4 regions of the Micromonospora sp. HM134 genome follow, and region 2 is predicted to be linked to each of the others. Evidence: riboswitches for the same ligand, from Rfam matches in the RefSeq annotation. Region 2 holds a riboswitch; each other region holds the start of a gene.
What was found. A riboswitch is a leader RNA that binds a small molecule or an ion and turns the genes downstream of it on or off. The one in region 2 is predicted to bind cyclic di-AMP.
Positions count from the first base shown of each region.

Region 1: linked by a shared signal. The riboswitch ahead of FJK98_RS25045 (hypothetical protein) and the one ahead of FJK98_RS09755 (C39 family peptidase) in region 2 are both predicted to bind cyclic di-AMP.
Region 3: linked by a shared signal. The riboswitch ahead of FJK98_RS00455 (NlpC/P60 family protein) and the one ahead of FJK98_RS09755 (C39 family peptidase) in region 2 are both predicted to bind cyclic di-AMP.
Region 4: linked by a shared signal. The riboswitch ahead of FJK98_RS03005 (hypothetical protein) and the one ahead of FJK98_RS09755 (C39 family peptidase) in region 2 are both predicted to bind cyclic di-AMP.

Region 1 covers NZ_CP041061.1:5,800,027-5,807,876, forward strand. Annotated here, with positions in the region: partial or broken gene FJK98_RS25030 (alpha/beta fold hydrolase) at 1-124, shown strand, start outside; gene FJK98_RS25035 (AAA family ATPase) at 428-2,545, shown strand; gene FJK98_RS25040 (cation diffusion facilitator family transporter) at 2,653-3,567, shown strand; cyclic di-AMP (ydaO/yuaA leader) riboswitch at 3,734-3,865, shown strand; gene FJK98_RS25045 (hypothetical protein) at 3,870-4,925, shown strand; gene FJK98_RS25050 (SRPBCC family protein) at 4,994-5,461, opposite strand; gene FJK98_RS25055 (STAS domain-containing protein) at 5,560-5,922, opposite strand; gene FJK98_RS33365 (hypothetical protein) at 6,266-6,409, shown strand; gene FJK98_RS25060 (hypothetical protein) at 6,567-6,965, shown strand; gene FJK98_RS25065 (cellulose-binding domain-containing protein) at 7,172-7,850, opposite strand, start outside.
Region 2 covers NZ_CP041061.1:2,182,931-2,190,780, reverse strand. Annotated here, with positions in the region: gene FJK98_RS09770 (ABC transporter ATP-binding protein) at 1-249, shown strand, start outside; gene FJK98_RS09765 (bifunctional cytidylyltransferase/SDR family oxidoreductase) at 420-1,928, shown strand; gene FJK98_RS09760 (CDP-glycerol glycerophosphotransferase family protein) at 1,952-3,643, shown strand; gene FJK98_RS09755 (C39 family peptidase) at 3,768-4,619, opposite strand; cyclic di-AMP (ydaO/yuaA leader) riboswitch at 4,890-5,034, opposite strand; gene FJK98_RS09750 (hypothetical protein) at 5,512-6,273, opposite strand; gene FJK98_RS09745 (hypothetical protein) at 6,403-6,798, opposite strand; gene FJK98_RS09740 (acyltransferase) at 7,122-7,850, opposite strand, start outside.
Region 3 covers NZ_CP041061.1:90,384-98,233, reverse strand. Annotated here, with positions in the region: gene FJK98_RS00500 (phosphoribosyltransferase family protein) at 1-68, shown strand, start outside; gene FJK98_RS33485 (hypothetical protein) at 83-316, opposite strand; gene FJK98_RS00490 (ASCH domain-containing protein) at 419-850, shown strand; gene FJK98_RS00485 (LLM class flavin-dependent oxidoreductase) at 874-1,755, opposite strand; gene FJK98_RS00480 (e9imm peptide) at 1,823-2,086, opposite strand; tRNA gene FJK98_RS00475 (tRNA-Gly) at 2,817-2,890, opposite strand; gene FJK98_RS00470 (zinc metalloprotease) at 3,125-4,159, shown strand; gene FJK98_RS00465 (pyridoxamine 5'-phosphate oxidase family protein) at 4,236-4,790, opposite strand; gene dcd (dCTP deaminase) at 4,937-5,515, shown strand; gene FJK98_RS00455 (NlpC/P60 family protein) at 5,564-6,604, opposite strand; cyclic di-AMP (ydaO/yuaA leader) riboswitch at 6,617-6,753, opposite strand; gene FJK98_RS00450 (NlpC/P60 family protein) at 6,909-7,850, opposite strand, start outside.
Region 4 covers NZ_CP041061.1:582,035-589,884, forward strand. Annotated here, with positions in the region: gene FJK98_RS02975 (YkvA family protein) at 1-143, opposite strand, end outside; gene FJK98_RS02980 (hypothetical protein) at 229-1,026, opposite strand; gene FJK98_RS02985 (hypothetical protein) at 1,257-1,628, opposite strand; gene FJK98_RS02990 (lipocalin family protein) at 1,869-2,471, shown strand; gene FJK98_RS02995 (helix-turn-helix transcriptional regulator) at 2,538-2,864, opposite strand; gene FJK98_RS03000 (carbonic anhydrase) at 3,121-3,825, shown strand; gene FJK98_RS03005 (hypothetical protein) at 3,964-4,989, opposite strand; cyclic di-AMP (ydaO/yuaA leader) riboswitch at 4,993-5,124, opposite strand; gene FJK98_RS03010 (YibE/F family protein) at 5,291-6,634, opposite strand; gene FJK98_RS03015 (heavy metal translocating P-type ATPase) at 6,796-7,850, shown strand, end outside.

The sequences.
Region 1 (7,850 bases), 3.6 Mb from region 2:
GGCCACCGAGCTGACCGTCTGCCCCGGGGCCGGGCACATGCTGATGATGGAGCGCCCGGACGAGGTGAACGCCGCCCTCGCCGGGGTGCTCGACCGGGTGCTGTCCGCCGCCCCGGCGGGTCCGCCGCCCGGTCCCCGCCGCCCGGTCGACACCCCGGGCGACCGGGCACCCGCCGGCATCCCGGGCCACCCGGCGTCCGCCGGGCGGACGACGCGCTGAGCCGACGCGCCGACGCCCCGCGCCGCCGCGTCCCGACGGGTCGACCCGTGCGTGGGGGCGTGCGACCACTGCCCCGGGCAGGTCGCGCGGAGGTGGTGGAGGTCGCGGTACGGGTATCGGCCCGCCGTGGGGTCGGCGGCTGCCCGTACCCTCATTCCGCCTGGCGTGCACCCGCGCCCGGCGTCGCCGTCGCACAGGAGCGGTACGTTGACCGACCAGAGCACCCTGGAGCAGGAGATCGCCGCCGAACAACGGCATCTCGACCGGGTGTACGCCCGGCTCGCCGAACTGCGCCGCTCGGCCGCCCGCGCCGAGCGGGACGGCTACCGGCTGGCCCGGGTCGGCAACTTCGGCGCGCTGGTGGAGCGGGATGCGATGGTCTTCCACGCCGCCCAGCGCCGGCACCTGCTCGACGCCGAGCACGAGGGGCTGGTCTTCGGCCGACTCGACCTGCGCGACCGGCAGGTGCTGCACGTGGGCCGGCTCGGGGTACGGGGCGAGGACGCCGAGACGCTGGTGGTCGACTGGCGGGCCCCGGCCGCCGCCGCCTTCTACCGGGCCACCCCGGCGGAGCCGCTGGGGGTGGTGCGGCGGCGCACGATCAGCTCCTCGGACGAGAAGGTCACCCGGATCGAGGACGACCTGCTCGACCCGGAGGCCGCCCCGCCGGACATGCCGGTGGTGGGCGACGGGGCGCTGCTGGCGACCCTGTCCCGGGCGACCGGCCGGGGGATGCGGGACATCATCGCGACCATCCAGCGGGAGCAGGACGAGGCGATCCGCTCCCCCGGTTCGGGGGTCACGATCGTCTCCGGCGGGCCGGGCACCGGGAAGACGGCGGTGGCCCTGCACCGGGCGGCGTACCTGCTCTATGCCGACCGCAGCCGGTACGCCGGCGGCGGCATCCTGGTGGTGGGCCCGTCGGCGGTCTTCGTGGAGTACATCGCCTCGGTGCTGCCGTCGCTGGGTGAGGAGACCGCCACCCTGCACTCGCTGGGTTCGCTCTTCCCCGGCATGTCGGCGACCCGCACGGACGGGCCCGAGGTGGCGGCGGTGAAGGGGTCGCTGCGGATGCGTCGGGTGCTGGAGCGGGCGGCCCGGGACGCGGTGCCGGACGGCCCGACGGAGTTGCGGCTGCTCTACCGGGGTGCGTTGCTGCGTCTGGAGCGGCGCGAGCTGGACGGCGTCCGGGACCGCGCGTTGCACCGGGGGGCCCGCCGCAACGAGGTCCGTCGGGTCGGCTTCGACGGGGTGCTCGCCGCGCTGTACGCGCAGGCCCGACGGTTGGCCGTCCCCGGCCTGCCCGAGCAGCCCGTCTTCGAGGACGAGATCATCGAGCGGCCGGAGTTCCGGGAGTTCCTCAAGGCGTGGTGGCCCCGGCTGCATCCCCGGCACGTGCTGGGCTGGCTGGCCCGGCCGGAGCGGCTGCACCGGTACGCGGCCGGCGTCCTGTCCCGGGCGGAGATCGGGTTGCTGGTCGGGGCGTACCGGTCGCTGGACACCGAGGGGCTGACGGTGGCCGACATCGCCCTGCTCGACGAGCTGGACGCGCTGCTGGGGCAGCCGGTCCGCCCGAAGAAGGCCCGCCGGGACCCGTTCCAGCTCGCCGGCGGGGTCCGGGAGCTGAGCACCTTCGGGGAACGGCAGCGTGCCGCGCGGGCGGCGGCGCGGGAGCGGCCCGAGGACTACCGGGACTACGCGCACGTGGTGGTCGACGAGTCGCAGGACGTCTCGCCGATGCAGTGGCGGATGATCGGCCGGCGCGGTCGGCTGGCCTCCTGGACGGTGGTGGGTGATCCGGCGCAGACCGCCTGGACGGGTGACCAGGCGGAGCTGGACCGGGCCCGGGACCAGGCGCTGGGCCGGCGGCGGCGGCACCGGTTCACGCTGTCCACCAACTACCGCAACTCGGCCGAGATCTTCGCGGTGGCGGCGGCGGAGATCCGCCGGCTCTATCCGGACCTGGAGTTGCCGAGCGCGGTGCGCTCGACCGGGGTGGACCCGGTGGCGTTGCACGTGCCGGCGGCGGAGCTGGCCCGCGCGACGGCCGACGCGGTGGACGCGTTGCTGGCCGAGGTGGCGGGGACGGTCGGCGTGATCACGCCGGTGCCCCGCCGGGACGAGGTCGCCGGCTGGTTGGGCGGCCGGGGCGGGGCCCGGCTCCAGGTGGTGACCAGCCTCCAGGCCAAGGGCATGGAGTACGACGGGGTGGTGCTGGTCTGCCCCGGCGAGATCCGGGCCGATCCGGGCTCCGGGGTACGGACGCTCTACGTGGCGTTGTCCCGGGCGACCCAGCGCCTCACCACCGTCGAACCGACCGGCTGACCGACCGGCACCCGGCCTACCTGGCCGAACGTCCGACCGTCACTTGCATACATAGCGATGTGAGCATAGATTGGATCCGGTCCGCAGCGGCGACGGAAGGTGTGGACGTGGGCGCAGGTCATGACCACAGCGCGACGGTGAGCAACGCCGCGCACCGGCACCGGGGTCGGCTCTGGGCGGCGTTCGGGCTGCTCACCGTACTCATGGTGGTCGAGGCGGTCGCCGCCTTCGGCACCGGTTCACTGGCCCTGCTCTCCGACGCCGGGCACATGTTCACCGACGTGCTCGGCATCGGGATGGCCCTGGCCGCGATCACCGCCACCCGGCGGGCCGCACGGGACCCGCAGCGCACCTTCGGCCTCTACCGGCTGGAGGTGCTCGCCGCCCTGGCCAACGCCGTCCTGCTCAGCGGGGTCGCGGTCTACGTGCTGATCGAGGCGGTCCGCCGGTTCGGCGAGCCACCCGAGGTGCTGGCCGGCCCGATGCTGGTGGTGGCGGTGCTCGGCCTGCTCGCCAACATCGTCGCGTTCGGCCTGCTGCGGGAGGGCGCCCAGGAGAGCATCAACCTGCGCGGGGCGTACCTGGAGGTGCTGGGCGACCTGCTCGGCTCGATCGGCGTGATCGTGGCGGCGCTGCTGATCGCCGGCACCGGCTGGTGGTGGGCCGACCCGCTGGTCGCCGTGGCGATCGGCGTGTTCATCCTGCCCCGCACCTGGCGGCTCGGCCGGGCGGCGGTACGCATCCTGGTGCAGGCCGCCCCGGAGCACCTGCCGGTGACCGCCGTGCACGACCGGCTGACCGCCGTGCCCGGTGTCGCCGAGGTGCACGACCTGCACGTCTGGACGCTCACCTCGGGCATGGACGTCGCCTCGGCCCACCTCACCCTGGCCGGTGACGCCGAGGTCGGCACGGTGCTGGCGGCTGCCCGGGGCGCCCTGCGGGAGGACTTCCACATCGAGCACGCCACCCTCCAGGTCGAGCCCGGGGCGACCCCCGGTGCCTGCGGCCCCGCCCACTGGTGACCCCCACCCCGGCCCGGACGGTCAGCCACTGCGGGTACTCCCGCACAGAGATCATGGGAATTTGCGCCGTTTGCACCTTTTAAGGGTATTCACTCTCGTACCCTCAGTCACGAGGTAGGCAGGTGTCACACGCGTACCGGTAGGCTCGGCCCCGGCCTCCGCCAGGCGGAGGCCGCCGCCTAATCGCCCGCCCGGGCGAACCGGGGAACCACGTTCCTGGGGTGCATCCGCGTCAGCGGTAGGGATCTTCCGTCCCGAACCCGTCAGCTAACCCGGTCGGCGGCTGACGGAAGGACATCCGCATGCACGTACGCACCACCACGCGGCTGCTGGCCGCGGTCGTCACGGCGCTGGCCCTGGGCGTGTCGGCCGCACCGTTCACCCCGGCCGTCGCCGCGCCCACCACCCGGCTCGCCGCCCCCGGCGACGACGAGGGCGGCACCCCGGCGCTGCGCGACCAGCTCGACGCGGCCAGCAAGGGCTGGCTGGAGGCCAAGGCCGCCCTGGAGCGTTCCACCAAGCGCCAGCAGGAACTCGACGGGCAGCTCAAGACCATCGAGTCGCAGTTGGTCACGCAGACCGCCAAGGTCGGCGAGATCGCCGGCGCGGCCTACCGCACCGGCCGGCTCGGACCGATGTCCGCCCTGCTCAACAGCAACACCCCGAGCGGCTTCCTGGACCGCGCGGCAGCGCTGGAGACGGTCGCCACCCGGGAGGACCAGGAACTGCGCACGATGATCGAGACCCGGGACCAGGCCACCCGGACCCGGGCCGCGGTCAGCCGGGAGATCACCGAACAGCGCAAGCAGGTCGCCACCATGGGCAAGCGCAAGGAGCAGGCCGAACGGGCGTTGGCGGTGGCCGCCGCCGACAAGCCGGCCCCCACCTCCCGCGACTCCGGCAGCTCGGACGGCACCTCCACCAGCAACGCCAAGGGGGCACCCCGCAACTCCGACGGCTCCTGGCCGTCCGAGTCGTGCAGCGTCAACGACCCGACGCCGGCCAACGGCTGCATCACCCCGCGTACGCTCAATGCCCTGAACCAGGCCAAGGCGGCCGGATTCACCAGGTACGTCTCCTGCTACCGGCCCAGCGGTTCCGGGGAACACCCCAAGGGCCGGGCGTGCGACTTCGCCGCCCAGAAGAACGGCTTCGGCGGGGTGGCCAGTGGCGGCGACCGGACGTACGGCAACAACCTCGCCGCGTACTTCATCCGCAACGCCGACCGGCTCGGCGTGCTCTACGTGATCTGGTTCAAGCGGATCTGGCTGCCGAGCAGCGGGTGGAAGGCGTACAGCGGGGGCAACGGGGACCCGTCCAGCGACCACACCAACCACGTGCACCTGTCGATGATCTGAGCCCGCCCGGTGGCCCGTCAGACCCGGGCGGGCCACCGACGCGAGCGTCAGGCGGGTCCCGGTGGTGGTCAACCGGCGGCGGGCGGGTCGCCGGCCCGGCCGTCCAGGACCGCGCCGAGGCGGCTGGCCAGCCCCAGGTGGGCGGCGCGGGCCTGCCGGAAGGCGTAGCCGAACAGCGGCGCCGGTGCGGCGAGGGTGATCTCCACGTCGATCCGCAGCAGGTCACCCTCCATCCGCAGCCGGGTGTGGTTGCGTACGGTGGTGCCGGGCTGCTGGCGGGCCACCGTCACGATCTCGTCGTCGCCGGCCAGCAGGACGTCGGCCTGGTAGGTGACGGGGAACCGCAGCGGCCCCAGCTCCAGCCGGTCGGTGATCGCGTAGCTGGCCAGGGCACCCGGCCGGGCGGGCAGCCGGCGCACCCGGACGATCAGCGGATGCAGCTCCTCCTGCCGGGACAGGTCGCTCAGCAGCGCCATCGCGTCCGCCGGTGAGCAGCGCGCCTGCACCGTGTAGCTGAAGCTCTCCCGCCGGACCACCGGGCCTCCTGACCGTCGTCGGTCGCACGATCGTGCCGCACCGGGGACGGACTGGCAACGTCCCTGGCCGGACGGCACGGAAGCCGACGGTGACCCGGTCAGGCGCCGGGCAGCACCTCCGGGGTGGCGGCACCGGCGAAGTACGGCTCCGGGGCACCGAAGAGACCGAGCAGGCCGGTCACCCAGAGCTGCCGGTGCACGAACCGGCTCGGTTCGGTGACGATGAGTTTGACGCCGCTGACCTCGGCGGTCTGGAAGCCGGCGACCATGGCGCTGATCCCGACGGAGTCGATGAAGGTGACGAGTCGCATGTTCAGCTCGATCCGCGCGGGCCGGCCCTTGGCCAGCACCTCGGCGATCGCCTCACGTACCTCGTAGGCGGTGTCGACGTCGATCTCACCACGGGGGGCGATCTCGATGACACCGGCCGGCAGGACCGACTTCACGATCGACAGGCTCACGCGAGCACCTCCACTCGCCCGTCCCCGGGCGCCTCATCAGTACGCGGGCCGCGACCGAGAGTATTCCTCCGATGGCCTCGGTCGCCACCCCTCGGGATGAGCAATTCGCGGATCCGGACGGACCGGACCGTCCCTCTCCACACCGTTGCTGGTCCTGTTCTCTCCGACGAACGGCTCAGCTCGACCGTTCCAACCGTCCCAGAGTAGCGGCCCCGGTCCATCGGTACCCGGATGCGGTGGGCCGGGCGAGCCCCGGCGCGGCCCGCCGACTCCCCCGGTGCAGGTTGTGACAGGTGCCTACCGTGGGCGAGAGATGGGTCACCACGATCGAGGAGACGGATCGATGCTCAAGAGACTGCTCGGCCTGGCCGGGGTCGGCGCGCTACTCGCTCTCGTACTGGCCTGCGGCTTCGGCGGCGGGGACGACGACGATGACGACGACGGGGACGATTTCGCCCGCGCCACGTCCGTGGTCGTGGTCCGCTGAGCGGTGGCGGTCTCCCCGGCGCACCGGGTTTGCGACCCGGCCGGGCGGGGCACTGCTCGGATACCGGCCGGGCGACCGGTCGGCGCGAGGACCGTCCCGCGGCACAGAGACGACGTCCGAAGTGGCCGCAGACTTCGGCATTCGAGGAGGTAACACGATGATCGGCAGCAACCTTCTGGAGCGCCGCAGCAAGCCCGAGCGGATCGCCGACCAGGCCTGGCACCACCTGCTCTCGGCGGTGGACTCCGCCGGTGACAGCGTCCGGGACGCCGCCCGGTCGGTCCGGGACTCGGGGCTATCCGACGCCGGCGACCTGGTCGGCTCGACCGCCGACGAGGCCCGCCGTCGGGCGACGCTCGCCTTCGACGCGCTCGCCGGCCGGCGTCCGGCCCTGCCCTGGACCCTGCTGATCGGCGCGGCGCTGGTCGGCGCGGCGATCGGCTGGGCCGCCGGCACCGCCGCGCGGGCCGCCGGCAGCGGGGGTGACCGGGCCGTCGACGACATCGAGTTCGTCGACGTGGACCGGCCGAACTCCCCCGTCGGGCTGGACGACTGACCGTCCCACGGCACGCACAGGCCCCGGTCGCGCTCCTCAGCGTCGACCGGGGCCTTCGCCGTCTCTTGATCCACTCCGTTGGGGCGATGTTGCGGTAAGGATCCGTGGTTGATGCCGCAACTTCGCCCCCACTGAGTCGATCACCCACAGGCCGGACGTGCCGCCGGCTCCCCCGATCGGGGGAGCCGGCGGGTGTCGGATAGTTGTCAGCGGCTGGTGCAGGTCACCGTCGGGACGGCGTTGGTGCCGGTCACGTTGGCGGTGAAGCCGATGCTGGTGCTCGCGCCGGCGCCGAGCGCACCGTTCCACCCGGCGTCCCGGACCGAGACGTTCGCCCCGGTCTGGGTGAAGGTGCCGCCCCAGAGCGAGTTGACCGTCTGGCCGTTGCCGAACGTCCAGTTCACCGTCCAGCCGGCGATCGCGCTGGTGCCGGCGTTGCGGACCGTCACCTCACCCTGGAAGCCACCCGGCCACGACCCGGTCACCTTGTACGTCGCCGCGCACCCGCCGGTGGGCGGCGGAGTCGTCGGCGGCGGAGTCGTCGGCGGCGGCGTGGTGGGCGGAGGCGTCGTAGGCGGAGGCGTGGTGGGCGGAGGCGTCGTAGGCGGAGGCGTGGTGGGTGGCGGCGTGGTGGGTGGCGGGGTCGTCGGCGGCGGCGTGGTCGGGTTGGGGGTGGTCGGCGTCGGGGTGGGGGTGCCGCCGAGCCGGTCGGCGACCAGGATGCCCCGGCCGTTGGTGCCCAGGTAGACCCGGCCGTAGACCCGGGGGTCACCGGTCAGCGCCTCGCCCGCGTTGCCGTACTGGTGCTGGTCGTCGTTGATCCGCACCCAGGCCGCGCCGGTGTTGTCGGAGCGGTAGACACCGCTCTTGCCGTCGACGGTGCCG
Region 2 (7,850 bases):
AAGAAGCACGACGTGCTGCTGATCGACGAGGCGCTCGCCACCGGCGACAAGGGTTTCCGCAAGCGCAGCGAGCAGCGGGTGCGGGAACTGCGCGAGGGGGCCGGCACGGTCTTCCTGGTCAGCCACCAGCTCTCCTCGGTGCGGGACACCTGCGAACGGACGATCTGGTTGGAGTCGGGGCTGATCCGGATGGACGGGCCCACCGACGAGGTGATCCGGGCGTACGAGGCATTCGCCAACGGCAAGTAGTATTCCGGGCGCGCGTACCGCATCGATTCGACGCCCGGCGGACCGCGTCGTCCCGTTGGGGCGGCGCGGTCCGCGCGTTAAGGTTCATCCCGTCGCCACGCTGGCGCAATCTTCCGTTCAGGGTGACCCCCGGGACGCGTGCACACATCCCCCGAGAGTGAGGATCGGCAATGACGCAGGACCACACCACTGGCCCGGACGCCACCCCGGAGACCCCGGCACCGTGGCGGCCCTCGCGGACGGTGGCGGTGGTGCTGGCCGGAGGCACCGGGACCCGGCTCGGCCTGGGCATCCCGAAGCAGTTGCTGAAGATCGCCGGCAAGCCGATCATCGAGCACACCCTGGCCGTCTTCGAGGCCGCCCCGGAGATCGACGAGATCATCGTGCTGATGGCCACGGGCCACGTCGCCGAGGCGCAGCAGATCGTCGACAAGGCCGGCTTCCGCAAGGTCAGCAAGGTCATCGAGGGCGGCGACACCCGTAACGCCACCACCCGGATCGCGCTGGACGCGGTCGGCGACGGCGACGTCAACATCCTCTTCCACGACGCGGTCCGCCCACTGGTCAGCGCCCGGATCGTCCGCGAGTGCGTGAACGCGCTGTGGAGCTACTCCGCCGTCGACGTGGCCATCCCCTCCGCCGACACGATCATCCAGGTCGACGAGGACGAGTGCATCACCGACATCCCGGTCCGGTCCCGGCTGCGCCGGGGGCAGACCCCGCAGGCGTTCCGCTCGGGCACCATCCGGGAGGCGTACCGGCGGGCCGAGGGCGACCCGGACTTCGCCGCCACCGACGACTGCGGCGTGGTGCTGCGCTACCTGCCCGGCACCCCGATCAAGGTGATCGACGGGTCGGACGAGAACATCAAGGTCACCCACCCGGTCGACGTGCACCTCGCCGACAAGCTGTTCCAGCTCGCCGCCGCCCAGGCCCCCCGGCTGTCGCACCGCAGCTACACCGAGGAGTTGGCCGGGCGCACGATCGTCATCTTCGGCGGCAGCTACGGCATCGGGCACGACCTGGCCGAGCTGGCCCGGGGCTACGGCGCGCAGGTCTTCCCGTTCAGCCGGTCCAGCACCGGCACCCACGTCGAGCAGACCGGCGACGTCGAGGCCGCGCTGAAGACCGCCTTCGAGGCCACCGGCCGGATCGACCACGTCGTGGTCACCGCCGGCATCCTGGAGAAGGGCGCGCTGGCCGAGATGGACGAGGAGACCATGGACCGGGTGCTCCAGGTCAACTTCGTCGGGCCGGTGATCGCCGCCCGGCAGTCCCTGCCGTACCTCCAGCAGACCAAGGGTCAGCTGCTGCTCTACACGTCCAGCTCGTACACCCGGGGTCGGGCCCAGTACGCGCTCTACTCGTCGACCAAGGCGGCGCTGGTCAACCTGACCCAGGCGCTGTCCGACGAGTGGGCCGAGTACGGCGTCCGGGTCAACTGCATCAACCCGGAGCGCACCGCCACTCCCATGCGCACCAAGGCGTTCGGTGAGGAGCCGGAGCACACCCTGCTGGCCGCCGAGACGGTCGCCCAGTCCTCGCTCGACGTGCTGATCTCCGACCTCACCGGCCAGGTGATCGACGTCCGGCGGGCCCCCGGCGAGGCGGCCCCGGTGCCGGCCCAGCCGACCGCGGCCGAGCAGGACCGGCTGCCCAGCGGCGTCGACGCCGGCTGACCCGACCCCCGGAGACGTACGACATGCGTGGTGACCTGGTCAGGAAACTGATCGCACGGTGCCTGACCACCGGCCTGGCCGTGGTCGCCTTCCTGGTGGTGGCGCTCACCGGCGCGACCGGCTGGGGGCTGGCCCTGGCGGTGGCCGCGCTGGCCGCCGCCGGCTACGAACGCCGGGTCCGCCCCGACGCCGACATCGTCGCCGAGACGGTGCTGCTGGCCGCCGGCATCCTGGTCGGCTACGGCCGCCGCCTCGACGACGGGTTCGACCCGGTGCTGGCGTTGACCGCGCTGGTGCTGCTGGGCCTGGTGCTGCTGGTGGGGCCGCTGCGGGACGCCGGCAACCTGGAGATCCGGGCGGCGAACCTGCCGGTACGGGCGTGGACCCCGCTGGTCGCCGCCCGCCTCGGCGGCGTCCTGCTGGGGCTGCTCGCGGTGGTGGCGGTGGCCGCCGCGTTCGCCCTGCCCGCCGTGGTCGCACTGGCCGTCGTGCTGGTGGTGGCGGCCGGCTGCGGCGCGGTCGGCCTGGACCTGGCCCGGCGGCGGTTCCGGCCGTCGGGCGGGGGCGGCCCGGTGACCCGGGCGCTGCGCGCCCACCAGCCGGAGTTCCTGCTCTACTTCTCCGCCCCGCCCGGCTCGGAGTACCAGGTCACCATGTGGCTGCCCTACCTGGAGCGGCTCGGCCGGCCGTTCCTGGTGCTGCTGCGGGAGCCGGAGTTCCTGCCCACGATCGCCGCCGCGACGAGCGCCCCGGTGGTCTACTGCCCCACCCTGAAGGCGATGGACGAGGCGCTGGTGCCCAGCCTGCGGGTGGCGTTCTACGTCAACCACGGGGCGAAGAACAGCCACTGCATCCGGTTCACCCAGCTCACCCACGTGCAGCTGCACCACGGCGACAGCGACAAGGCCCCCAGCGCCAACCCGGTCTCGGCCATCTTCGACAAGATCTTCGTGGCCGGTCCGGCAGCGATCGAACGGTACGCGCGGGCCGGCGTGGAGATCCCCGCCGAGAAGTTCGTCGTGGTCGGCCGGCCGCAGGTCGAGGCCATCGAGGTACGCCGGGAGGCCCGCCCGTCGGCCGCCCCGACCGTGCTCTACACCCCCACCTGGACCGGCCACCACGCCGACGCCAACTACTGCTCGCTGCCGGTGGCCGAGCCGCTGCTGCGCCGGCTGCTCGACCGGGGTGCCACGGTGATCCTGCGGGCCCACCCGTACACCGGGCAGAACCCGGCCTCGGCCCGGCAGTTGGCCCGGCTCACCGAGCTGCTCGCCGCCGACCGGACCCGTACCGGCCGGCAGCACCTGTGGGGTGCGGCGGCCAGCCGGGAGCTGAGCCTGACCGAGTGCGTCAACCGCTCCGACGCGCTGGTCTCCGACGTCTCCGGGGTCATCTCCGACTACCTCTACTCGGGCAAGCCGTACGCGGTGACCGACCTGGGCGTCGACGGCGACGAGTTCCTGGACCGGTTCCCGCTGGCCCGCTCCGGTTACGTGCTGCGCCGGGACATGGCCAACCTCGACGAGGTGCTGACCGGTCTGCTGGACACCGATCCGCTGGCGGCGGCCCGGTGGGACACCCGCCGCCGCTACCTGGGCGACTTCCCCGCCGACGCGTACGCCGACGGTTTCCTCGACGCCGCCCGCCGGGAGCTGGAGCCGGCCTGGACCCCGCCGACGCCCCGGGGCGCGACGGTCTTCTCCCCCCGGGCCTGACCCGGCGGCGGTCGATGCGGTGGGGCCGATGTTGCGGTATCCGACTCCGCTGTATCGGGCCCCATGACGCGCGCCGCCCCGGCCACCCGTGATCGGGGCGGCCGGGGCGGGTGGGGTGGGTCGGTCAGGCGGAGTAGCCCCGGGTGGCGATCCAGTTCGCCAGGGTGGTCACACTGACCCAGTAGGCCGGCAGGGACGGGTCGGCCGAGTCGGCGATCCGCACGGTACGGCCGTTGTCCCGGTAGCCCACGGCGGCGACGTAGTGGCCGCCGGGGAAGGAGTGCCAGCCGCCGTCGAGGTCGGTGGCGTCCCCGGCCACGTTCGCGACCACGGCCCGCTGGTCGGTGACCGCCGCGACCACGTCGGCCCGCAGCCGCTCGACCTGCGCGTCGCTCGGGGTACCGGCGAACATCCGGGTCCGGTACGGGTCGCCCTTGACCACGGCGTTGAGCACCCGGGTGGTGTCCTCGGCCGAGTTGGTGCCCATCTCGGTGGTGCCCAACGCGGCGGCGAGGTCGTCCTGGCCGCGCTCGATGCCGGCCGCGCTGAGCGCGTTGCGCACCGCCGCCGGGCCGCAGTAGTAGTAGGTGATCTGGGCCTGGTAGTCGTAGCGCAGGACCTTCGACGACGGCGGCTTCGGGGCCGCCTTGCGGGTCAGGTCCGGGTCGGCGGTGGCCCGGGCCTTGGCCCGGGTGACGCGCGGCGACGGGGTGGGGCTCGCCGACGGGCTGGTCGAGGGAGTGGCCGACGGGCTGGCCGGCGCGGGGGTGGCCACCCGGGCCTGGGCGCGGCTGGCGACGTCGTCGAGGCGGGGGGCGGTCTCGGTCACGGCGGTGGCGCGCTGCTGTTCGGTCGGGGCGTCGTCGACCCCGGCGGCCAGGGCGGTGCCGCCGGCGGCCAGGACGAGGACCGCCGCCGAGCCGACGACCATCCGGTACGGGCGCTGGGCGCCCAGTCGGCGGAGCTGTCGCTTCATGTGGTGTTTCACGGGGTGTTCCTCCACGGGGCGAGGCGGCCGGGCACGCCGGACCGGCACGCGGCGGGTACGCCACGCGCGGATCGGGTGTTCAGCCGCTCGTTCGGCAGGGACCGCCCGACGGGAGCCGGACGGATCGGCGGTCGCCCGAACGGGGTCGGGCGGCGGGGTGGACGGCCGGTCAGCGCGTCAGGCGCGACGCTCCGGCGGCACCCCGGCACCGAGGTGGAGGGATTACCGAGGGGGTGGGGTCATGCTGCACGAGGATGGAACTCCTTCCGCTGCCGCCGACCGGGTTAGCTGACGGATTCGGGCGGGAAGATCGCCCTACCCCGGGCCGTGGCCCGGAGATTCACCCCAGGTGGTGCACATGGGTCCCCGGTTCGTGACTCGCACGATTGAGCGGGTCGGCGCGGCGTCGCCTCCTGCGATCGGAAACCGCACCGGACCGCAGCGACACTACTGGTCGCCCTTCCCTCCCGCCAAGCCCTGTGACCTGCGCAAACATCGTCGGGCTGACTTCTTTCCGGGGCACTCGGGCAGCGAGGGCCAGCCCCGGGGACGAAGCTTCGTCGGACCCCGGCGGGGCGACAACCGGACGACCCGACCACAACCTCCGATGATCATCGGGGTCGATGTGACCGCCTGTGACCGACTGTCCGATTCCCCCGTGCCGTGACGCCCCCCACACCGGGCTGAATAACAATTCGACCCCCGGCCCGCGCGGCCCTGGGCCCGGGGCAGGACCACCGCCCGCAACGGGGTCGAAGTCGCGGGGTCAACGCGAGGCGGACACCGCCACTTACGCGTCATTGTGTCGATCATCCCGGGCCGGGGCAGGCCCAGCGGGATCCGAGCCTCGTGAGGCCCGGGAGCGGCGGTCCCGGGGTGGTCAGCCGACCCGGGCCGGGTGCCAGCGGGTGGCCGGGGTCGGGCGGGTCGCCGCCGACGTCGCGGTACGGGGCAGCGGCACCCGGCCCGGCCGCACCCGCTGCGTCGCCGCGTACGCCTCGGCGGCCAGGGACCGGGCGGCCTCGGCGGCCAGCTCGGCGTCCCGCCACGCGACGCGTTCCCGCCAGGCCGCCGCCCGGTACGCCGCACGCCGGTCCTCCCGGATTGCGCGGGCGAGCATCACCTCGTGCTCGACGGGGTGCCGGCGCGGGTCCCAGCCGTCGCGGTGCGCGAAGACGTCCCGCAGCCGTTCCACCGACAGCTCGCCCCGCCAGTGCGCCGCCACCGCCTCCTGGTGCAGCCACCGCTCCCGGCCCGCGTACTCGGCCGGCGTCCGGGGGGTACGCGGGCTGGGCAGCGCCCCCGCGCCGGTGAACCGCCGGGCCGCCGTCTCCGCCTCGTCGTACTCCTGCCAGGCCCGGTCGAGGGTGTCCTGGGCGGCCAGCCAGGCGGCCCGGTGACGGCGGGCGGTCTGGGCGGCCCCGGCGGCGGCGACGGCCACCTCTTCGGCGTAGCGGCGCAGGTCGGCGACCGGGGGTGGGGCGTCCGGCGGCGGCACGACGGCGGTCACGTCGGTCGCCTGGTCCCGCTCGGGGCGGGCGACCAGGACGGCGAGGCCGGTCAGCGCGAGGACGAGCAGCAGGGACCAGATCGCGGTGGCGGTCGGCACCCCGGTCAGGAACTGGGAGAGCACGGTGTTCACGGGTCGGCACCTCGCGGGCGGAATGTGGCGGGTCGGGGCCGTACCGGGGCGGGACCGTTGTGGGCAGCGTCCGGCCGGTACGGGGACGAGATCGTGGCTGTGGTGGTGGGGCGGGTGGCCCCGCAGGGTTCAGCCCGCCGGGGGCGCCCGGGGCCCGACGGCGGCGGGCACCCGACCGCCCGGTGTCACCAGGGTGGCGGCCGGCAGCTCCCGTGCCGCACCGGCCGGCGCGACGGACATCCCGGCGTCGACCCGGTCGGTTGCCACCACGTCGACCCGCCCGGTCCCCCGGTCGTCGGCGCGGATGCCGTCGCCCAGGCCGAACGGGGTGTCGAGGGCCACGGCGGCGGGGAGGGAGTGCGACGCGTCGGTCGACAGTGCGGTCGGGGCCGGGTCGAACAGCAGGGGGCCGGACAGCGCCGGGCCGGCGGCGGCGAACGCGAGTGCGACGGCGAGGCCGGCGAACAGCCGGGACATCCCGCGCGCGACCCACCACAGGGGACTGGTGAGCGCGACCGGGAACACGGGACCACGCTACCGCCGGGCCGACCGGCCCGCAGCACCGCCGGGCGTGTCGCCGCGCCGGTCGCGTATGGCAACCGGTCACACCCGGGCGGGTGACGGACCCCGGCCCGGCATCCACTATGGAGGGAACACCGCCACCGCCCGCGCCACACCCGGCACCGCCGCCGAGCCCGGCAGGGAGGGGCAGGGCGGCAGCGAGCAGGGCGGGACGCGCAAGGCGCAGAGCCGGACGCGCAGGGAACAGAGCCGGACGCGCAGGGAACAGAGCCGGACGCGCAGGGAACAGGGCCGGACGCGCAGGGAACAGAGCCGGGCCGGCCGGGTCAGTGCGGGTCGCGCGGTCCCGCGTACTCGACGGGGCGGTCGTCGCGCGGCCCGCCGTCGGCCCCCCTCGGCCCCGGCACGACGGCCGGCCCGCCGGCACCCGGAGCACCGGCACCCGGAGCACCGGCGGCGGCAGCAGGAGCAGCGGGGGTGGCCGGGGTGGTGCGGCGGCGGGGGGCGAGGCGGCGCATCATCGGGGTCTCCACGAAGCGGTGCAGCGCGGCGGCCAGCGCCAGGTTCACCACCAGGAAACCGAGCACGGCCAGCGGCCCCAACCAGCCCGGCAACCCCACACCCCAGTGCCCGGTGAGCCGCAGCACCGTCATCATCACCAGCACGTGCACCAGGTAGAAGGCGAACGACACCTCACCGAGCCAGATCAGCGTGCGGTGCCGCCACGGCGACCGGCGACCCTGCACGTCCGCGCGGGCCGCCGCCGGAATGACCAGGATGTACGCCACCGACAGCAGCGCCGCCCACAGCTCGGCCGGGATCCAGTGCGCCACCACCCAGACGACCACGAACAGCACGCTGGCCAGGGACAGCCCGGGGCCCCGCCAGTGACCACGGCGCAGCAGTTCGGCGGCGGCGACACCCAGCCAGAACTCGGTGGAGCGGACCAGAGGGAAGACCTGGGTGAACCACCAGTTGCTGCCCTCGGGCAGCAGTTGCTGGCCGGGCCAGAGCGCCAGGATGACCAGCGGCACCGCCACCACCACGGCCCAGAG
Region 3 (7,850 bases), 2.1 Mb from region 2:
ACCTGCCCGACCCGGTCGCCGCCGAACTGGGCGTACGCGGGCTGCTCACCCCCGCCGACCTGCCCTGACCTGCGGCCCGGTGTCAGCCCGGCCAGGTGAGCCGCACGAACTCCTCGACCGCCGTGCAGACCTGCCCGGCGACCCAGTCCATCGCCACCGACGGGGGCGCGCCGTCCATCCCGATCCCCTCCGGCGGCTGCCAGCCGATCTCGTGGACGTCGAAGCCCGCCCGGCGCAGGCCCTCACCCGGGTAGGCGAACAGCGGGTAGTGGGTGTCGTAGCCCCGTCCGGGGACGAGCACCGCGCGTCGGTCCATGGTTCCTCTTCGTCGTCGGACCCACCGTAGCGACGGCGGAGCCGACCGTGGGGGGCATCGAAACCGGGCGACGGAAATCGGCGCGGCGGTAGCCTCGGCCGCATGTGGCCACGGATCGGCGGACTCCGCACGCTCGCCCTCGGCACCCCCGGCGAGTTGCGCACCACGCTCAACACGCTGGTGCTGGCCGGGGTGAAGACGGCCACCGCCGGCCTGCTCACCGAGTACGCCGACGAAACCGAGGAGTTGGAGCACGTCGGCGAACGGCTGGCCCTGGTCGACGACCGGGACGCCCTCGTCGGGGTGGTCGAGGTGACCGGGATCGAGGTGGTCCCCTTCGCCGGGGTCTCCTGGGACTTCGCCCGCTCCGAGGGGGAGGGGGACCGGTCCATCGAGGACTGGCGGGCGGGGCACGCCGGCTACTGGGCGCGGGTCGGCACCCCGGTCACCGACGACACCGCGATCGTCTGCATCCGGTTCCGGCTGGTCTCGGCCGGCGACGGCGGGACGCCCGCCGGCGATCTCGGCACCTGAACCAGCCCCCGGGGTGGCACCCGTCAGGCCGTGCGCAGCTCCGGCAGCAGCCGGGTGGCGACGTCGGCCAGGACCGCCTCGTCGCCCGCGTACCAACTGCTGGCCCGGGGCCAGTGGGTGATCACGTCGGTGAAGCCGAGCGCCGCCGCCCGCGCCACCTGCTCGGCGAAGAAGTCGGCGCTGCGCAGCGAGAAGACCGGCGCCGAGTCCAGGGAGAGGTAGCGGGGCAGGCTCGCCGGGTCGCGGCCGGCCTCGTCGAGGGTACGGTCCATCCGGGCGCAGAGCGTCGCCACCCCGTCCCACCAGGCCGTCAGCTCCTCCTCACCGGTGCCGGTGGTGACCCAGCCCTGACCGAACCGGGCGACCAGCCGCATCGACCGGGGCCCGTTGGCTGCCATCACGAACGGCACCCGGGGCTGCTGCACGCAGCCGGGGTTGTTCCGGGCGTCCACCGCGCTGAACCAGTCGCCCCGCCAGGTGGTGCCGTCCTCCCGCAGGATCAGGTCCAGCAGCTCGGTGAACTCGCCGAACCGGTCCACCCTCGGCCGGGGCGGCAGCGTCTCCCCGCCCAGCACCGCCGAGTCGAAGCCGATGCCGCCCGCGCCGAGGCCCAGCAGCAGCCGCCCGCCGCAGACGTCGTCGAGGGTGGTGACCTGCCGGGCGAACGCCGCCGGATGCCGGAAGTTGGGTGAGGCGACCAGGGTGCCCAGCCGGACCCGGTCGGTGACCATGGCGGCGGCGGTCAGCGTCGACATCGAGTCGAACCAGGGACCGTCGACCAGGTCCCGCCACCCCAGGTGGTCGTACGTCCAGGCGTGATCGAAGCCCCACTCGTCCACCTGCTGCCAGCGCCGACGCGCCTCCGGCCAGCGCTGGTCGGGAAGGATCACGATGCCAATCCGCATGATCGCCAGCGTACGTGCCGCCCCGGCCCCGCCGTTCCCGCGCCGGCCGCGCACGTGCGCACCTGGGTCAGTCAGGCCGGGCCTGCTCCTCGGTCTCCGGCCACGGGGTGGCCCGCATCGCGATCGGCCGGTAGGCCAGCGCGCGGTCGACGACCTCGGTGGCCGTCAGCTCCGGGATGGTCGTGAAGATCAGATCGGAGACGTCCGGACAGACGGGGTCGCGTTCGAGGCTGTCCAGCCAGTCGTTCAGCTCGCCGTCGTCGGCATAGTCGAGCCGCATGATCCGCTCGACGAGGACGACGGCCTCGTCCCGGGTCAGCTTCGCCGGCACGGCGACCTCCTCGGAGCAGGGGCGATGGCACCCACATGATCCCCGACGGGGAAGTGTCGAGGTTTCCGCCCCGGACTGTCGCCCAGGTCGGCCCGGGGTCAGGTAGTCCTAGCGCGTCCTTTCGAGCTGATGTCGTCAACGAATCAGGCCAGCAGGCCAAGGAGGACAGGCAACGGACGGCAGGCGACGGGCGAGGGGCATCGGACGGCAGGCGACGGACGGCGGACGGCAGGCGTCGGACGACGGGCGAGGGGTGAGGGGTGAGGGGCGTCGGGCGACGGGCGTCGGGCGGCAGGCAACGGGCGGCAGGCAACGGGGTCCTGCGACCCCGGACACGGCGTGTCCATCCTGGGCGGCGTTCCCGTCTCCGCGACGGACGGCACGCGGCAGGTGTTGGGCGGCGGCGGTGCTGACGTCGATGCCGGTGCCGCCACCGGTGTGAGTCGTTTACGTCATCAGGTCTAAAGGACGCGCCAGGTGTATGCCCGCTCGCTCAGCCATGCGACGACCGGCAGCTCCTCAGGCCGCAGGGCTCCCGTGAATCCGGTGCTGCTCGGCAGTGGGTGCGGTCGGGCGGGCACCGGTGACACCCTCGCGTCAGGGAGGCCGACCGTGGCATCGCCGGCGCGATCGACGAGGCGACCAGGGCGGCCCGGCGCAAGCCGGGCAACATGACCTAGAGACACGTAAGCCCTGGCGGGACGCGTGTCCTGACCAGGGCTTACGCACGTGGAGCGGGTGACGGGAATCGAACCCGCACTGTCAGCTTGGGAAGCTGATGTTCTGCCATTGAACTACACCCGCAAGCGGGACCACTGTACCTGAGGTGACCACGCCCGCGCACCCGGGCACCCCCGCGCGCCGTCGACAACCAGTCGTGACCATCCGGACACGAAGGGCGCAAATGAAACGGTCAGATGTTTCACAGAAGCAGCTTAGGGACGTTCTCAAACGTGTCGATCAGTTGTAACGTCACCCCCACGTTCACGACCTCGGCGCGACATACCCCCTGCCGCGCCGCCAGAAAGAGGTGGGCCCATGGGACTGCGTCCCAACCTGCTGACCCGGCGTGCCGCCGGTGTCGCGTCGACGACCTTCGCGCTGCTGTTGAGCACCGCTGCGGTGGGCGTCGTACCTGCGGCTTCCGCGTACTCCGCAGCCCCCGGCAACACTTCCTGCGCGGAGCCGGCCGACGCCCACGCGGACGTTCACTCCGACGCCCGCGTCCGTGGCGGCAGCAAGGCCGCCCACAAGCGGCACGACCCGAACGAGCTGACCGCCAAGCAGGTCCAGGAGCGGGAGGCGGAGTTCGCCGCCGCCCTGCGTAACAGCGCCCTGCGGTCGAAGTCCAGCTACCGCACCGGCTCGACCGAGGGTGTGACGGTGGCGCTGGCCCCGATCACCATCCCGGTCGTCGTGCACGTCATCCAGCGGGACAGCACCCGGGCCGGGGGCAACATCCCCGACTCGATGATCAACTCGCAGATCAGCGTGCTGAACCAGGCGTACAGCGGTGCGACCGGTGGGGCCGCCACCGGGTTCGCCTTCCAGCTTCAGAAGATCAACCGGGTCACCAACGCATCGTGGTACCCGATCGTGCAGGGCTCCCCGGCCGAGCGGTCGATGAAGACCTCGCTGCGCACCGGCGGCAAGAACACCCTCAACATCTACCTGGGCGAGCTGAGCGACGACCTGCTCGGCTGGGCGACCTTCCCCAAGCGCACCCTGGACGTGATGGACGGCGTCGTGGTGCTCGGCGAGTCGCTGCCGAACGGCACCGCCACCAACTACAACCTGGGCGACACCGGCACCCACGAGGTCGGCCACTGGCTGAACCTCTACCACACCTTCCAGGGTGGCTGCTCGGGCTCGGGCGACGGCGTCTCGGACACCCCGGCCGAGCGTGAGCCGGCCTTCGAGTGCCCGACCGGCCGGGACACCTGCACTGCGGCCGGCAAGGACCCGATCACCAACTTCATGGACTACACCTACGACTCGTGCATGTACCAGTTCACCCCTGGGCAGGCGAGCCGCATGGTGAACGCCTGGACCGCGTACCGCGCGTCGGCCTGACCGGCTGCACGGCACAGCGTCAGGTGCCGGCTCCGTCCCTCCGGGACGGGGCCGGCACCGTCGTTTCCGGGGGGGGTCAGGCGGCGGTGCGGCGGGTGTCGAACCCGTGCCGACCGCGCCGGGACGGTCGCTGGTCGGGCAGGCCGGCGACACCGTGCCGGCCGGGCACCGGATCGAGCCAGACCTGTACGGAAGGCCGCCCGGCGTCGCCGCTGAACGGGCCGCCCTGGTCGCGGCGGGTGAGCATGGCGACGTCGACGCTGAACTCGAAGAGCCGCCAGTCGACCTGGGGCGCGGCCCGGCCGATCTCGGCCACCAGCGCCACCCGGGCCGGGTCGGTCACCGGCTCGGCACGACCGGCGACGTACGCCTCGTCGTCGCTCTCCTCGGGCGGGAACGAGTGGAGCGCGTAGCGGCCGTCGCGTTCGAGGTCACGCCGCTTGGGCGAGTCGACCACGAAGCAGAACAGCCCGCCGTCGGTGACCAGCGGGCAGACCGGGTGCACCCGGGGCCCGCCGTCGGCGCGGACGGTGGCCAGGTAGCCGAAACCCGACCCGTACTGCTGGAGAAGAAGGCGGATCCCGTCGGCGAGTCGGGGCTCGTCGGCGGCGAATGCGGACCAGGATGCCATGCCGTCATTCTATCGAACAGGCGTTCGAAAGACAGTCCGACACGCAGGTCGAACGGCCCGACGTACGCCTCGGAGGCGGCGACGACGCCGGCCGGTGGGGCGGCCCGGTGGGCGGGTCCGGCCGGGGCGCTGGATATGGTGTCCCGATGCTGCTCTCCGACCGGGACCTCGTCTCCGAGATCAAGGCGGGCGCGCTGGCGCTGGAGCCGTTCGAGCCGAGTCTGGTGCAGCCGTCCAGCATCGACGTGCGCCTCGACAAGCTGTTCCGGGTGTTCAACAACCACCTCTACACCCACATCGACCCGGCGGTGCAGCAGGACGACCTGACGTCGATGGTCGAGGTGCCGGCGGGCGAGCCGTTCGTGCTGCACCCGGGCGAGTTCGTGCTCGCCTCCACGCTTGAGGTCATCTCGCTCGGCGACCAACTCGCCGGCCGGTTGGAGGGCAAGTCGAGCCTGGGCCGGCTGGGACTGCTCACCCACTCGACCGCCGGTTTCATCGACCCGGGCTTCTCCGGCCACGTCACGCTGGAGCTGTCGAACGTGGCCAACCTGCCGATCACCCTCTGGCCGGGCATGAAGATCGGTCAGCTCTGCATCTTCCGGCTCTCCTCGCCGGCCGAGCACCCGTACGGCTCCGCCGTGTACGGGTCGCGCTACCAGGGCCAGCGGGGGCCGACCCCCAGCCGCTCCTGGCAGAACTGGCGTACCTGGCCCATCCGCTGACGTGGCGTGCCGCGTCCGGGCCCCTGGCCGGGGCCCGGACGCGGTGGCTCAGCCGGGCCGGCCGTAGCTGTTGACCGGTCCGTCGTCGACCCGCTTCATCGTGATCGGCTTGCCGGCCTGGGACGCGTGCACGACCCAGCCGTCCCCGACGTACATCCCGACGTGGTGCAGGTCGGAGTAGTAGAAGACCAGGTCGCCGGGGCGCAGGTCGGCCCGGCTAACCCGGTCGGTGACCTGGCGCTGCTGCCGGGCGTTGTGCGGCAACGACACCCCGGCCTTCGCCCAGGCCGCCATGGTCAGCCCGGAACAGTCGTAGTTGTCCGGGCCGGCCGCGCCCCACACGTACAGCTTGCCGATCTGGGCGCAGGCGAACTTGACCGCCGTACCGGCCGGACCACCGGGGTAGCCGGCGGGGCACGGGGCCGGGCGCAGCTTGCCACCGCCGCCGTTGCCGTAGACCTTCAGCCGCAGTTTCTGCAACCTGTCGATCTCGGTGTTGATCTGCTTCTTGCGGGCCGCGAGCTGCGCTTCGGTACGGGTGAGCTGGGCGACCATCTCGTCCAGCGGCGCCTTGGTCGCGGCGAGTTCGTCGCGTAGTTGGGCGACCTCCCGCACCTCGCGCTGCTGGCGGCTGGCGAACCGGTCCAGCAGCCCCAGCTGCTCGACCACCTGGCTCGGGCTGCGGCTGCCCAGCAGGGCGTTGACGGTGGACACGTTCTCGCCCTTGTACGCCTGCACGGCGAGGCCGCTGACCTGGTTCATCGCCTGGTCGACGCGGCGTTGCAGGGGGGCGATGCGCTTACCGAGCGCGTCGGCCTGCCGGCGCTTGGCGGCGAGGTCGGTGCGGGTGGCGTTGTGCTGTTCGATGAGTGGTTCGAGCTTGTTCCAGTCCTGGTCGATCTGCCGTTCGATCTCGGCGACCGAGGGGTCGGCGTGCGCCGCCGTGGGGCCACCGGTCAACACGACAGCGGCAGCGGCCAGGGTGGCGAGGGTGGTGGTGAAGCGGGACCAGCGTGGGCGCGGCACCGTCGTGTTCCGGGCGACCTGGGTCGTCCGGTGCGACGGTGGCCGCGGGGCATGGTGTGCCACCGGGCTCCGGGCTCCTTCTTCCTCGACCGCCTACCGGGTTAGCTGACGGGTTCGGGCGGGAAGGGAGCGCCCTACCGCGGTGGTCGCGGATTCACCCCGGCGTACCTGGGTCCCCGGCTCGCCCGGAGGCGACTCGGCGGTGCCGGTCGACGCCACCCCGGGTGGGGCGGACCTGGTGCCGACCGACGATTGACCAGAGTAGAGACGGTCGTTATCGATCCGCAACCCGCCGGGCCGGCACACTACGTGACCGGAAAACACGCAACCCCCGGCCCATCGGGCCGGGGGTTGGCGTATGCGCTGGTCAGGGTCGGCGGAAGCCGGCCACCGGCATGTAGTTGATGCTGGTCACCTGGACCGGCTTACCGGTCCGGGGCGCGTGCACCATCATGTCGTTGCCCAGGTAGAGCCCGACGTGGTGCAGGTCGCTGAAGAAGAACACCAGGTCGCCGGGGCGGGCCTCGGAGCGCGGGATGGCCTTGCCCTCGTTCCACTGCGCACCGGTGAAGTGGGTCAGCGAGATGCCGGCCGCCTTGTACGCGAACTGGGTGAGCCCGGAGCAGTCGAACGAGTTCGGCCCGGTGGCACCCCAGACGTACGGGTCACCGACCTGCGCGCAGGCGGTCGCGATCGCGGTCCGGGCGGCGGAGCTGACCACACCGTTGATCGTGGGGCAGCCGTTCACCTTCACCGTGGTCTTCGGCATCGCCGCCTGCAACCGCTTGATCTCGGCGTTGATCTGCTTCTTCTTGGCCGCGAGTTCCTTCTCCTGCTTCACCTCGGCGGCGATCAGCGTGTCGAGCTTCTGCTTCTCGGCGTCGTACTTGCGGCGCACCACGAGCACGGCCTCGACCTCCCGGCGCTGCTCGGCGGCGAGCCGGTCCAGGATGGTCAGCTGCGCGGCGAGAGTGCCCGGCTTGGTGGTGGTGAGCAGCGCGCTCAGCTCCTGCGAGGGGCCGGACTTGTAGTAGCGGGAGGCGAGGTCGCCTACCCGGCCCAGGGCGAGTTCGCTCTGCAGGGCCAGCGGCTCGATCTTCTTCTGGAGGTCGGCGGCCTTCTTGCGGTTGACCTTCAGCTGCTCCTGGACTTTGTGGTGGCTCTCGATGGTCGGTTCGATCTGCTCCCACTGCTTGTCGAGGGCCGCCTCGATCTCCTCGGGCGACGGCGCGGCGTGGGCCGGCACGGCGAGCATCCCGGCACCGACGGCGACCGCCGCGACCAGGGTGAGCAGGCGGCGGGCGACCCG
Region 4 (7,850 bases), 1.6 Mb from region 2:
AACGCCACCTTGCCGCTCACGCCGAGCGTGCCGAGCAGCCGTCGGGTGCGGACCACCCGTACCGCCAGCAGGACCGCGCCGACCAGCGTCGCCAGCGCCAGGATCACACCGACGACGACGAGCGCCCACATCTCCCGGGACATGCCCGCAACGCTAGTCCAGCGCCGCCCGCCGCGCCGAAGTCCGGGGGCGCGCCGCGCCGCCGTCCGTCGCCGGGGCGGGGGCGGGTCAGTAGGCGGCGACGGCGGCCCGACCGCGCGCCACGACCGGGTTCTCCCGGGTGGTGTCCGTCGCCGGGCGGGGTGCCTCCGGCATCGGCAGCACCGACTCGGCCCGCTCCGGGCGGCGCTCGCGCGCGGCGAACGCCTCGTCGCGCAGGCTGCGGGCCGCCGCGCCGGCCAGGTCGGCGGCCCGCCAGGCCGCCTGCTCCCGGGCGACCGCCGCTCGGTGCCGGGCCGCCAGGTGGTCCCGGGTCGCGCGGCGCAGCACCAGTTCCTGCTCGACCGGGTGCCGGCGCGGGTCCCAGCCGGCCCGGTGGGCGAGGACGTCGTCGAGTTGGGCGTCCGACAGCTCACCCCTCCGGTGCGCCTCCTCGGCGGCCCGGTGCAGCCAGCGTTCCCGGTCGGCGTACTCGGCGGGGGTCTGGCCGGTGTGCGGCAGGGGCATGACCGCAGCGGCGGCGAGCCGGCGCAGGTGCGCCTCCGCCGCCTCCAGCGCCGTCCAGGCCGACTCGACCTCCTCCTGGGTGGCGAGCCACCCGGCCCGCAGCCGGCTCGCCGTGGTGCCGGCCCGGTCGGCCGCCACGGCGACCTCCTCGGCGTACCGGGTGTGCTCCCGGTCCAGCTCGGCCCGTTCCGGGTCGTCGGGCAGGGCGGCGTCGCGGAACCGGCCGGCCACCGCCAGCCGGAGCCGGCCGGGCCGGACCACCAGGGCCGCGACGGCGACGGCGGCGAGGGCGAGCAGGATCAGCCAGATCGCGGCGGCGGCGGGGACATCGGGCAGGACGGCGGAGAAGACGGTCTGCATCACCAACACCTCACGGTGGACAACGATGTGGACGGACGGTGGCCCGGCAGCGGGCGGGGGCGGTGCGCGACACGTCCTGCGACGGAGGGACCGGACCGGATCTGCCCGGACCGGACCGGATCGGCCGGATCGGATCGGCCGGATCGGATCGCCGCCGGACCGACCGGGATCGGTTCGCGGCCGGCGGTGGGCCGGTCGTGGCCGGACGGGCGGCGCAGGTGCCGCGCGGCTCAGCTCCGGGGCGGGCCGCGCCGGCCGGTGGCGTCCCGGGCCGGGTCCGGCGTCGCCCCGGCGGCCGGCGCGACGGGCCGGGCGGCGGCACCGTCGGCGGGCGTCGGCGGCTGGGGCCGGAGGGACCCGTCGTCGGGCCGCTCGTCGCCGGGCCGGGTGTCGGCCCGGTCGCCGGCCGGCCGGGCGTCGGCGGGCAGCGTCGCCACCCGCGAGGTCACCACGGACGGTCGGGCGGCAGCGGCGGCCGGGCCGCCGGTGACGGCGAGGAACCCGCCGAGGCCGACGGCGAGCACCAGCGCGGTGACCGCCAGCCGGGTCAGGTCGCGCAGCCTCGACACCCAGACGGGCGGGGTGGAGGCTGCGCGGATCACCCGTCCAACCTATCCCCGACCGGCCGTCCGCGCAGCGGCGGTGGCCCGACCGGACGAGTGAGTCGGGCCACGGTGTGCCGTGTGGACGGACCGCTCCCACCAGGGATACGGCCGCTGACCTGCGCCTGGATGCATCGACGGTGATGAGAATGCCGACAGTTTCCGGCCGGTGGGTCCGGGCAATTCCGCCGACGGCGCGACGCCCCCGCCGCGCCGGACCGACAGACCGGAGGAGACACCATGGGAGTACGCCGTCAGGTCGTTGCGGCCGTCGCGGTCGCCATCGCGGCGGTGCTGGCCACCGCCGTACCGGCGCAGGCCGCGCCGACCGCCGTCGACACCGGACCGCTCACCCCGGTGGCCGACGTCGACGTCGAGCGTTACGCGGGCGACTGGTACCAGGTCGCCGCCATCCCGGCGATCTTCGAGATCCAGTGCTACAAGAACGTCGCGGCGCGGTACGACGTCCAGCCCGACGGCACCATCGGGGTCCGCAACACCTGCCGCACCATCATCGGCACCACCAGCGCGGTCACCGGGCGGGCCCGTAGCGAGAACCCGCCGGCCGACTCGGCGTTGACCGTGTCCTTCCTCAAGCTCGGCGGTAGGTGGATCTACCTGGGCGGGCCGAACTACGTGGTGATCGGGCTCGACCCCGACTACCGGTGGGCGGTCGTCGGCGACCCGGACCGCAGCAGCGGTTTCGTCCTCTCCCGGGAGCCGGCGCTGACCGGGGCGCAGACGGCGGCGGCGAAGGCGGCGCTCACCGCCAACGGCTACGACCTGTGCGACTTCCGGACCACCCGGCAGGACGGTGGTGGCGGAGCCGGCAGCTTCTGCTGAACACCCACCCCGCGACGGCCCGTCCCCACCGGGGCGGGCCGTCGGCGTACCTGCCGGGCCGGCGGCTCAGGCGTCGGGCTCGGCCGGGTCGGGGGTGAAGAGGGCGAGCAGGTCGCCGACCTGGCGGTCGGCCTCGGCGGGGTGCCGGAAGTGACCGCTCGGGTTGAGCGTGTACTCGTTGCGCCGGCCGACCCGGGTCCGCCGCAGGTAGCCGCCGGCTTCCAGGTCGGCGACGATCGCCTGGGCGGCCCGTTCGGTCACCCCGACCTCGTCGGCGACGTCCCGGAGCCGGGCGGTGGGGTTGCGGGCGATGGCGAGCAGCACGTGACCGTGGTTGGTGAGGAACGTCCAGTTCCGGGTGCTCCCGGTGCCGCCTGTCGCCATGATGGTCATCGTATGGCCCGTTCCTGGGAGACCCGTCGTCGGCCGCCCCGACGGTCGCGCCCGGTCGGTGGGATCGGGCCCGGTGGGTCGCCCGCCGAGCCGGTGCGCGCCCGGGTTCGACACGCCGTCGACACCGCGCCGACCGATGCCTGAAACGTGTATCACGAAATCTTGACGTACCTTTAGCTGCGTGTGACCGTGGGGACACGGCCGTCGTCGCCGCCGGCCGGCGTGACCAGGTGCGATTCCGGACCGAGGTGAGGCAATGGCCCCGATCACTCCGACCCAGGCGCTGGCCGAGTTGCAGGCCGGCAACCGGCGTTTCGTCGCCGGGGCACCCCGCCATCCCAACCAGGACGCCGGGCACCGCACCGCCGTCGCCGACGGCCAGCATCCCTTCGCCGTCATCGTCGGCTGCTCCGACTCCCGGCTCGCCGCCGAGATCATCTTTGACCGGGGTCTCGGTGACCTCTTCGTGGTCCGGACCGCCGGGCACACCGCCGGGCCCGAGGTGCTCGGCAGCGTCGAGTACGCGGTGACGGTGCTCGGCACCCCGCTGGTGGTGGTCCTCGGGCACGACTCCTGCGGTGCCGTGCAGGCGGCCCGGGACACGGCCCGTACCGGCACCCAGCCCCCGGGGCACCTCTACTCGGTCGTCGCCGCCGTCGGGCCGAGCCTGCGTCGCGCGGCCCAGCAGGGGGTGCACGACATCGACGGGATCGTCGACATCCACATCGCGCAGACCGTCGAGGTGCTGCTCGGCAACTCCCCGGTGATCGCCGCCGAGGTGGCGGCCGGCCGGTGCGCGGTGGTCGGCATGTCCTACCGGCTCGCCGCCGGTGAGGTCCACCAGGTGGCCCCGGCCGAGGAACCCACCGCCCAGGCGTCCGCCGTCGCGGTGCCCGGGCCCGCCGCGCCGACGGGTGTCGACCCCGCCCCGGCGGGCGAGCCGGCGGCCGTCCCCGGCTGAGCCGCCCCACGCACGACGAAGGCCGCCCGGTCCAGCCGGGCGGCCTTCGTCGTCGCTCGCTGACCCCACTGGGGTCGATGATGCGGATCCGGGACGCCGGACACCGCATCATCGGCCCCGATGAGGCTGATCACCCCGCTACAGCAGAGACACGTGCACGTGGTCGGTGTGGTTGGACGGCCCCGAGTACGAACTCCAGCCGTTGGCCGGGAACCAGATCTGCCGGTTCCAGATCACGTAGTAGATGCCCAGCCGGTCCGAGTTGCGGATCAGGAACGCGGCGAGGTTGTTGCCGTACATCCGGGTGTCGTTGTTGTGCCACGGGCTGAACCCGCTCTTCTGCAACGACCAGTCGCACGCCTTGCCCTTGGGGTGCTCCCACGGCCCACCGGGGCGGTAGCAGCCGACGAACCGGTTGAAGCCGGCCCGCTTGACCTCCTTGTACATGTGCAGCGTGCGCGGCGTGACGCAGCCGGACGTGGTCGGGTCGTTCTCGCTGCACGACTCGCCGCGCCACTCGCCGTTGGCGGTCTGGCCGGGGGCGATGCGGGCCACCGGGGACGTCGCGTCGACCAGGCCACCGGTGAAGCCCCGGCCGCCGACGAGGGCCAGCGCCTTGTCGGCCTCGGTCTTCTTCTTGGCCATCAGGTTGGTCTGCTTCTGCTGCTCGCGTACCTCGGCGTCGAGGGCGAGCTTGGCGTTCTCGGCCCGGCTCTTGGCCTCGTTGACCTCGGCCAGCTTGCCGGCGTTGACCATGTTCAGCTCGTCCAGGGCGGCGGCCCGGCGGACGAAGGCGTCCGGCGCGTCGCTCTCCAGCAGCGCGGCGACCGCGCCGACCCGACCCGTCCGGTACGACTGGGCGGCGATCTCGGTGACCTGGGGGGCCAGCGCGGCCAGTTCCTGCTCCGCCTTCTCCACCTCGATGGCGAGCTGGAGCTGACGCTTCTTGGACTTCTCCAGCCGGTTCTTCGCCGCCGAGTACTCCCGGTTGGTGGCCTCGATGACGTCGGTGAGGAGCTTCGGCTCGTCGTCCTCCTCGTGCCCCGAGGGGGTGGGCGCGTTGGGCGCGGCCGTCGCGGGGGCGGCGGCCGGTCCGGCGACGATCGCCAGGGCGGCGAGTACGGCCACTGCCGGCGTCAGCCAGCGGCGTAGGGGTGCCGTCACAGTTTTCCCTTCCGTCGACCGCCGACCGGGTTAGCTGACGGGTTCGGGACGGAAGTGGCCCCTACCGCTGGCGCGGATTCACCCCGGGTGCTCGGTTCCCCGGCTCGCCGTACGGCGATTGGGCGGTGGCACCGCTGGCGCCGGTGGGCGCCTTCGGCGGTGACCGGCAGCGAGGTTACCCGAGAGTCGTACCGGGGATCTACGCCCGCAACCCGACCAAATGCGTATTTTCCCGATAGCGAGGGGTAATCAGTGACGCGGCCGACAGCCGCGACCTCGCCTCCGGTCACGCAGCGCAGTGTCACCATGCGGCGTCCGTGCTCCTTTCCGGGTCTGGCCACCGTGCGGGGGCCGGGGTGGACGGTTCACCGTGCCGGGGCGCGCTCAACGCCTCCAGCGCCTCGGCACGGTCGGGGGCGGGACGTGGGGTGGGCGGCGGTCCGACCGTACCGGCGTCGGCCGGCCCCCGCCCGGCGGTCACCACCAGCGCGGCCAACCCCGTGGTCAGCGGCACCGCCGCCACCAGCCCGAGGGTCGCCACCGCGCTGCGGACGATCTCCTGGGCCAGGAACTCGCTGGTGAGGATCTGGCCCACCGGGCGGCTGTCGGCGGTGAGCAGGAGCAGCAGCGGCAGCGACGCGCCCGCGTACGCCAGCACGATCGTGTTGACCGTGGACGCGATGTGCGCCCGGCCGACCCGGGTGGCCGCCCGGTAGAGCTGCAACCGGGACAGCCCCGGGTTGGCGTGCGCCAGTTCGGTGACGGTGGCCGACTGGGTGACCGTGACGTCGTCCAGGACCCCGAGCGACCCGATGATGATCCCGGCCAGCAGCAGGCCGTGCAGGTCCACGTCGCGTTGGTACATCGACAGCGTGGTGGCCTCCTCGCTGCCGTACCCGGTCAGGTGGGTGGCGGCGGTGGCCAGCGTGCCCAGGACGCCGGTCAGCACCAGGCTGCCCAGCGTGCCCAGCACCGCCACCGAGGTCTGCGCGGTGATCCCGTGGGTCAGGTACAGCACCACGAACATGATCAGCGCGGCGCCGGTGACCGCGATCGGCAGCGGCGCGCCCCCGGCGGAGATGCCCGGCACCACGAAGGTCAGCAGGATGGCGAAGCTGGCCCCGAGGCCGGCCAGGGCGGCCAGCCCGCGCAACCGGCCGAACGCCACGATCGCCGCCGCGAACAGGGCGACCAGCCAGAGCAGCGGCATGCCCCGCTGGTGCTCGGCGATGTGGTAGCTGCTCACCGACGGATCGCTCGGGTCGGCCAACGCGACGAGCACCACCTCGTCGCCGACCGCCACCGTCGGCGCCCCCGGCCCGGACGGCACCGGCGTCTGCACCTCACGGCCCGCGTCCGGCCCCTGCTCGACGGCGACCGTCACCGTCCCGCACGGCCCGTCGGCCACCCCGGAGGGGCCGTCGGGGGTCTGCGGGGCGGGCGGGCACGGCTCGGTCACCACCCGGGTCACCGTGCCGTGGTGGCGGGGCACCTGGTCGCCCTGGTCGATCTTCGGGGTCTCGCCGGGCCAGAGCACCAGCGTGGCGATCACCGTGACCACGATGAGCGGCACCACCGTCATGACGAGGAGCCGCCGCACCCGCGGCGGGGTGGACGGAGCGGGACGGGTGTGGTCGGCGCCCATGTGTGCGAGTTCTCCCAACGATCCGGGACGGGATACGTGTCAGCCGGCCAACCGGTTCATCCACGGACGGCGGGTCATCGTCGGACGATGGTAGCCACCACCCCGGCCCTCCCGCCCGGTTCGCCCTGCCCACGGTAGGTCGAGGGGGGAGGGTGGAGGTCATGGACCAGCACCGGCCGGCCCCGGCGGCCAGCCCGCACCCCGGCCACCCGGGGCCACCCGGTCACGCCGACCACGACCCGGCGACGTTCCGGCATCGGTTCCTGGTCTGCCTGGCGCTGACCCTGCCGGTGGTGGCGACCGACCGGATGGTGCTGGCCTGGGCCGGCCACCCGCTGGAGTTCCCCGGCCGGTCCCTGGTCGGGCCGGTGCTCGGCTCGGTGGTCTTCTGGTGGGGCGGCCGGCCGTTCCTGACCGGGGCCGTCCGGGAGGCCCGCGCCCGCACGCCGGGCATGATGCTGCTGGTCGCGATGGCGATCAGCGTCGCGTACGCCGCCTCGGTCCTGACCTTCCTCGGTGTCTTCGACCTGGACTTCTGGTGGGAGCTGGCGGCGCTGGTGACGATCATGCTGCTCGGTCACTGGCAGGAGACGAAGGCGATCGGCCAGGCCCGGGGGGCGCTCGACGCGCTGGCCGCGCTGCTCCCCGACGACGCCGAACGGGTCGGCGCGGACGACGTCGTCGAACGGGTGCCGGTGACCGGGCTGCGCGAGGGCGACGTGGTGCTGGTCCGCCCCGGCGGTCGGGTGCCCGCCGACGGACGGATCGTGGCCGGCGTCGCCGAACTAAACGAGTCGATGGTCACCGGCGAGTCCCGGCCGGTGCCCCGGTCGACCGGCGACCGGGTGGTGGCCGGCACCGTCGCCACCGACCAACCCGTCCGGGTGCGCATCGAGGCGGTCGGTGAGGCGACCACACTGGCCGGCATCCGCCGCCTGGTCGCCCAGGCGCAGCGGTCCGGCGGGCGGGCGCAGGCGCTCGCCGACCGCTTCGCCGGCTGGCTGTTCTACGTCGCCACCGGCACCGCCGTGGTGACCGCGCTGGTCTGGACCGCGCTCGGCGAGCCGGACCAGGCGGTGGTGCGGGCCGTCACCGTGCTGGTGATCGCCTGCCCGCACGCCCTGGGCCTGGCGATCCCGCTGGTGGTCGCGCTCTCCACCGCCCTCGCGGCCCGCTCCGGGGTGCTGGTACGCGACCGGTTGGCGCTGGAGCGGAT